Salinivibrio kushneri: one gene and its partner. Each later gene encodes a partner of the first gene's protein in a complex. Links are inferred from orthologs where the notes say so. Each region holds a gene or a part of one and is shown on either strand. Other genes may lie near its edges.

What was found.
Region 2: the proteins of N8M53_RS02245 (region 1) and cheY are in contact, whole or in part, in a solved structure (PDB 1A0O), measured with the Escherichia coli proteins. The link is inferred for Salinivibrio kushneri from one-to-one orthologs.

Annotation. Positions count from the first base shown.
Region 1 is NZ_CP114588.1:451,691-455,009, forward strand. What follows is about bases 157-3,149. They hold N8M53_RS02245 (chemotaxis protein CheA), read left to right. Parts: upstream 157-596; coding sequence 597-2,702; downstream 2,703-3,149. Other genes in these bases: N8M53_RS02235 (STAS domain-containing protein), read left to right, coding at 157-193; N8M53_RS02240 (response regulator), read left to right, coding at 216-575; N8M53_RS02250 (chemotaxis protein CheW), read left to right, coding at 2,712-3,149. Also shown: more of N8M53_RS02235, read left to right, coding at 1-156; more of N8M53_RS02250, read left to right, coding at 3,150-3,209; N8M53_RS02255 (chemotaxis protein CheW), read left to right, coding at 3,218-3,319. UniProt on the Escherichia coli protein: Involved in the transmission of sensory signals from the chemoreceptors to the flagellar motors. CheA is autophosphorylated; it can transfer its phosphate group to either CheB or CheY.
Region 2 is NZ_CP114588.1:2,023,974-2,027,269, forward strand. What follows is about bases 22-2,991. They hold cheY (chemotaxis response regulator CheY), read right to left. Parts: upstream 1,706-2,991; coding sequence 1,337-1,705; downstream 22-1,336. Other genes in these bases: N8M53_RS09510 (chemotaxis protein CheA), read right to left, coding at 22-562; N8M53_RS09515 (protein phosphatase CheZ), read right to left, coding at 572-1,306; N8M53_RS09525 (RNA polymerase sigma factor FliA), read right to left, coding at 1,761-2,486; N8M53_RS09530 (MinD/ParA family protein), read right to left, coding at 2,479-2,991. In the rest of the region: more of N8M53_RS09510, read right to left, coding at 1-21; more of N8M53_RS09530, read right to left, coding at 2,992-3,296. UniProt on the Escherichia coli protein: Involved in the transmission of sensory signals from the chemoreceptors to the flagellar motors.

The DNA of each region.
Region 1 (3,319 bases):
GGCGAAAAAGACTGACAATCCGTCATGCGTGATAGATGCCAGCCAATTGGGCAGGGTCGATGGTGCAGGGCTTCAATTATTACTGGGGCTGGTACTTTCGTGTGATGACATCCAGTGGCAAAACGTTCCAGATTGCCTACACATGTCGGCGCAACATGCCGGAATGACGACTTTATTAAAGCTAAATACTTGATACACGGAGTGGGAGTAAAAGGATGGCAAATATACTAGCAGCGGATGATTCGGTATCTATTCGGCAAATGGTGAGCCACACGTTAAAAGAGGCGGGTTATCAGGTTGAAACAGCGAATGATGGTGCAGATGCACTGCGAAAAGCAAAGTCTAAAAAGTTTGATCTCATCATTTCCGACGTCAACATGCCGGTGATGGATGGTTTTGAGTTTGTTAAACAAGTACGAGGCGTACAGCAGTACAAATTTACCCCGATATTGATGCTCACTACCGAAGCGTCCGCTGAGAAAAAATCAGCGGGTAAAGCAGCGGGCGCGACAGGATGGATTGTTAAACCATTCAACCCAGATACCTTACTGAAAACACTAAAGCGCGTGCTGTAAGGCGCATCAACGGAGGGTGATATGGCCATGGATATGGACCAGTTGCGACGCATCTTTTATGAGGAATGTCGTGAGAACCTCGAAGTGCTGGAAAGAGAGCTCTTAGCGCTTGATCCGGGTGCGACAGATCTTGAATCCATTAATACCATTTTCCGTGCTGCGCACTCGATTAAGGGTGGTGCTGCCACCTTTAATCTTGACGATATTAGTCACTTCACTCATGTGATGGAAACCTTGCTTGACGAGGCTCGAGAGGGAAAGCGACAGCTCGACAGCCACACGATAGATGTATTATTGCGTGGCGGTGATTGTATCCTCGCGATGCTTGAAGCTTACGAAAATGAGGCTGAGTACGACAAAAGCGAGCGAGATGCCGTTACTGCTGCACTTAACGCAATTATGGATAGCGATAGTGCGGCGTCAACAGCCTCTGAGCTAACAGAAGCAGATACAGAAGATCTCGGACAGCAAGCGTCGGCGGCAACGGGACATGAAGAATGGTCGATTACCTTTGTTCCGCACCCAGACATGCTATTTTCTGGCAATGATCCTGTACGTATATTGCGTGAACTCCATGCACTCCCCGGGGGCGCAGAGGTAACGTGCGATCAGACGTACCTGCCAAGCTTTGAACAGTTAGACCCGGAGCAGCTGTACTTGCGTTGGCACATCCGCGTTGATGGTCATGTCCCAGAAGAAGAAATCACCGCGATTTTTGAGTGGGTGGAAGATGAATGCGATCTCACTATTCGCCCCATCGGCGCTGAAGGTGAGAGCGATGCGGATACTGAACCGGTTGAGGTAGAGCAACAAGCCGTATCATCACAACCGCAAGACAAATCCTCCCCTCGCTCATCGTCACCTGATCCCAAGCCGGCTACGAAAAAAGCCAGTAAGCCACCAGCGAAAAGCGATACCAGTGTTTCCTCCATTCGCGTTGAAATCGACAAAGTCGATAACTTAATCAACTTAGTGGGGGAGTTGGTTATTACCCAGTCGATGTTGGCAGAATTGAGCAGTGATTTTTCTCCCGAGCGTTTGGAGCAACTGCAATCTGGACTTGAGCAACTGATGCTCAATACTAAAGAGTTGCAAGAAAGCGTACTCGATATTCGCATGTTACCCATCAGCTTTGCCTTCAACCGCTTCCCCCGTTTGATTCGAGATTTGTCGTCGCAACTGGGGAAACGGGTGGAGCTGGTGATTGAGGGGGAGAGCACCGAGCTAGATAAAACCGTGCTCGAGCGGATTGCCGATCCGCTGGTTCATTTGGTGCGCAACGCGGTGGATCATGGCTTAGAGACCCCAGAAGTCCGTGCGGGAAAAGGCAAGCCTGAGACAGGGACTGTGCATCTGAATGCCTACCACCAGGGCGGATCGATTGTGATTGAAGTCAGTGATGATGGCGCTGGATTACACAAAGAAAGGATCTGGCGTAAAGCACTGGATAAGGGGCTGATTTCAGACGACCTCCCGCTCAGTGAGCTGACCGATACACATGTTTTTAACCTCTTGTTTGCCCCAGGTTTTTCAACGGCAGAGCAAGTGTCTGATGTCTCTGGGCGTGGCGTAGGGATGGATGTGGTGCGCCGCAACATTGAACAGCTCGGCGGCAACATTGATGTGCACTCTGCACCAGAGCAAGGCAGCACTTTCAAAATTAGCTTGCCGTTAACCCTGGCTATCTTAGACGGTCAACTGGTCAAAGTAGAGGGGCAAGTATATGTCGTACCACTGATTTCTATTATTGAGTCCCTACAAATTGATAGCCGCCAGATAAAGACCGCATCAGGTGTGCAGTTGTATCGGTTACGTGAAGAAAACATTCCTATCTTGCGCTTAAAAGAAGAGTTTGGGTTGGGCAGCAGTGGCGACGATCTCGACAAACAATTGCTATGCCTGGTGGAAGCGGGAGATAAAAAAGTGGGCTTGTTGCTTGATGAGTTATTGGGCCAGCAACAGGTGGTTATTAAAAGCTTGGAGTCAAATTATGCCCGCGTGCCTGGTATTTCAGGCGCGACCATTCTGGGGGATGGCTCTGTCTCACTCATTTTAGATATCCAAGGCTTAATCACGCAGTTTTTAGCACGTGTCAGCGATGCCAGCGGTCATATCGCCGCGGCATAAGGAGAGGCGATGCAGACGGTAATGGAATCAGACAATGTGCTCGATATTGATGACCGAGTAGAGCAACTGCAAGGCAGTGACTATCTGAGTTTCGAACTGGATGGCGAACTGTATGGCGTTGATATCCAAACGGTAGAGGAGATTCGGGTATGGGAGTCACCGACACTGATCCCGCGTTCGCCCACTTTTATATTGGGCGTGATCAACCTACGCGGAATGATAGTGCCCGTGATGGATTTACGTATTCGCTTTCAGGCCAAACAGGTCGATTATCACCGAGAAACCGTGGTGCTGATTTTGCGCGCCAGTGAGGTAGCCAATAACAAGGTGATGGGCGTAGTGGTCGATGCCGTTTCCGATGTGGTTGACCAAGGGGAGGGACAGATTATGCCCCCCATCGGTGACTCTCAAGTGATTGCCTACGTCAGTGGCCTGCTCAATGTCGGCGATCGGGTGATGTCGTTGGTGAATGTGGATGAGTTGTTGCGTATCGAGCGATGGATATAGGTGAGGGTATGGCGCAATCGCGAGAATACTTAAGTTTCTTACTCGAGGATGAAGAATACGGCGTCCATATTCTCGATGTGAAAGAGGTGAGAGGGTGGTCGGAAGTCCGT
Region 2 (3,296 bases), 1.6 Mb from region 1 along the record:
GGAGCTGATCGAGCAGCTTGTCGAACTCATCTTGGGTGATCTCATCCACTGAATCACCACTGATCGCGCTGTCATCCTGGCTCGCTGCGTCACTTTCAGACGCCTCAGGTTCGGGTTCTGGCTCGGGCTCTGGTTCAGGTGTGGGCTCTTCGGCCACTGCCTCATCCTCACTCGCCGGTTTCGCATAGCGGTGCAGTGCTTCGAGCAAGGCGCCATCGGCTGGCACTGGCTCTTCGCGGTTTTGTACCGCGGCGAATTGATCATTCACAGTGTCCAGCGCCTGCAAAATAGTGTCCATCACATCTGATGTCACCTCACGTCCATGATTACGTAAGTTGTCAAAGACGTTTTCAGCACCGTGACAGGTATCAACCAGCGCATTTAAGCCAAGAAAGCCCGCCCCACCTTTTACCGTGTGGAAGCCGCGGAAAATACTGTTTAGTAAGTCTGCATCATCAGGGGCACGCTCCAAATCGACCAGCTGCTCAGACATCTGCTCGAGGATCTCTCCCGCTTCAATCAAAAAGTCCTGAAGGATTTCTTCATCCATCTCAAAGCTCATAGCGCACCTCTAAAAACCCAAACTCGATAATAAATCGTCAACATCATCTTGGCTGTGAACCACGTCATCGCGCTCTTCAGGGTGAATCACAGGACCCTCAGGGGCTGACTTATCGGTGGTATCATCTGCTTTTTTCGCCGATGCTGCGTCAATCGCAGCGCTATCCATGCCAAAGGCGGTGAGTATTTCTACCAGCTGTTGCTCAACTTCTTGCACCAATTCAATCACGCGCCGAATAACTTGGCCGGTTAAGTCTTGGAAGTCTTGTGCCATGAGGATTTCAGTCAGGTGCGCGTGCAATTCTGTCGCGCCCCCTTCTACTTGGGTCAAGAGTTCGTCAATGTTGTGACACAACGACTTAAACTCATCCAAAGCAATCTCACCACGCATCAGGCTGTTCCAGTTGGGACGAACGGCTTGCAAGTTGTCTTGTAGCTCGCTTGCGATCGGCATGGTTCGTTCAACCGAATCCATGGTTTTGTTGGCGGCCAATTCGGTTTTCTGCATGACATACGTGAGCCTGTCGCGAGCGTCAGGGATATCCACGTTAGCCAAATCACTCACTCTAGGATCCAAACGAAAGTCAGTAATCGAGTCATGTAATTGGCGGGTGAGCTTCCCCACTTCATTAAACAGTGGGTCACGCGCTTCTTTCGCTATTTCGGTAAGAAGCGTATTAGCGTTATCTTGCTCTCCGTTTTCAAGATACGCGACCAATTGTTTCGCTTGGTCCAGATTGATCATGGCGGTTCCTTCTTACTGTGCGCTGGCTGTTTACATGCGCTCGAAAATCTTATCGAGCTTCTCTTTCAACGTAGCGGCAGTAAAAGGTTTAACAATGTAACCATTCACCCCTGCTTGCGCGGCTTCTACAATTTGCTCGCGCTTCGCCTCAGCGGTGATCATCAATACAGGCAGGTGCTTAAGATCACCGTCCTTGCGGATTTCTTTAAGCAAATCTATCCCCTGCATACCAGGCATATTCCAATCGGTCACGACAAAATCAATACCGCCTTTTTTGAGGATTGGCAGCGCGGTTAAGCCGTCATCCGCTTCAACGGTATTGTTGAAACCTAAGTCACGAAGAAGATTCTTTACGATACGGCGCATTGTTGAAAAATCATCAACAACGAGAATTTTCATGTTTTTATCCAAGGTTGCCTCCGGTGAGGTCTCGTTTTATTGTCGAAACAGTTACTTACTCACTATGCCAAGCGGATAGCTTAGCTCTCAAACGTTGCGTAGCCTGACTTTGAATCTGACAGACCCGGGATTCACTGACCCCTATCACTGCTCCTATCTCTTTGAGGTTTAATTCCTCATCATAATAAAGAGATAGCACCAGCGCCTCTCTTTCAGGAAGACTTTTGATCGCCGCCGCTAATGCGGCTTTGAAACTGTCTTCCGCAACACCCTGAAAGGGAGTGTTGTCATTACGGCGACTCTCTGTTGTGAATGCATCTTCAGAGACGCCCAGATCATCCATTCCGATCAAACGCCCACAGTTTACATCGTTAAGCGCTTGATGGTACTGCTCTAAGCTCATATCAAGCTTTTCCGCAACCTCTACGTCGGTTGGATCCCGACCTAACGCTTTTTCTAGCGATGCGATAGCATCACTGATTGAACGACTCGCCTTGTGGACAGATCGTGGCACCCAATCACCGCGGCGCATATCATCCAGCATAGCACCGCGAATTCGAATACCAGCATAAGTTTCAAAACTCGCCCCTTTGGAGGGGTCATAATTCTGCTGTGCCTCAAGGAGGCCGACCATACCAGCTTGGATCAAATCTTCTACTTGAACACTCGGTGGCAAGCGCCCCATCAAGTGATGCGCGATGCGCTTGACCAAACTCGAATAACGCTCAAGTACCGCTTGGCGATCTGCCCCTGTGCGGCTATACGTGAGCGCTCTATTCACGAATTAACTCTCCTGCGTCATCATTTTTGATAAGCAACCGCTCAACAAAAAACTCCAGATGGCCTCCCGGATTTCGCGGCACCGGCCAGGTCAGCGCTTTGTTCGCCAGCGCATTCATTGCCAATGATGCGGGCGAGCGAGGAAATGCGTCAATGACAACTTTTTGTTTTCTCACTGCTTGCCTCACCCTTTCGTCAACGGGAACACATGCTACTAATTCTAGATTAGCATTGAGAAACCTTTCAGTGACTCGCGTTAATTTTGTGAACAAGTCTCGTCCTTCACGGTAGCTTCTGACCATATTTGCAACAACTTTAAAGCGTGTCACACCATGTTCACGGCTGAGTACTTTAATCAATGCATACGCATCAGTAATTGATGTAGGTTCATCACAGACCACAATGACGACATCTTGTGCGGCGCGCGAGAAACTCAGTACCATGTCTGAAATCCCCGCGGCAGTATCCACTAAGAGTACATCAACCTCTTCTTCGAGTGTACCAAAAGCGCGAATTAAACCAGCATGTTGCGCCGGTGTTAGCTCCGTCATACCTTGAAGACCAGACGATGCAGGTACGATTTTCATACCGTGCGGACCTTCGAGAATAATATCTTTAAGATCACAGACGCCTTGAAGCACATGAGACAAATTCTTGCCCGCTCTTAGGCCAAGTAATACATCCACATTGGCAAGGCCAAGGTCGGCATCCAGTACCATGACTTTTTTACCTTGGCGAGCCATAGACGCGGCCATTCCCAGTGTGACATTGGTTTTCCCTACGCCACCTTTTCCCCCGGTTACGGTAATAA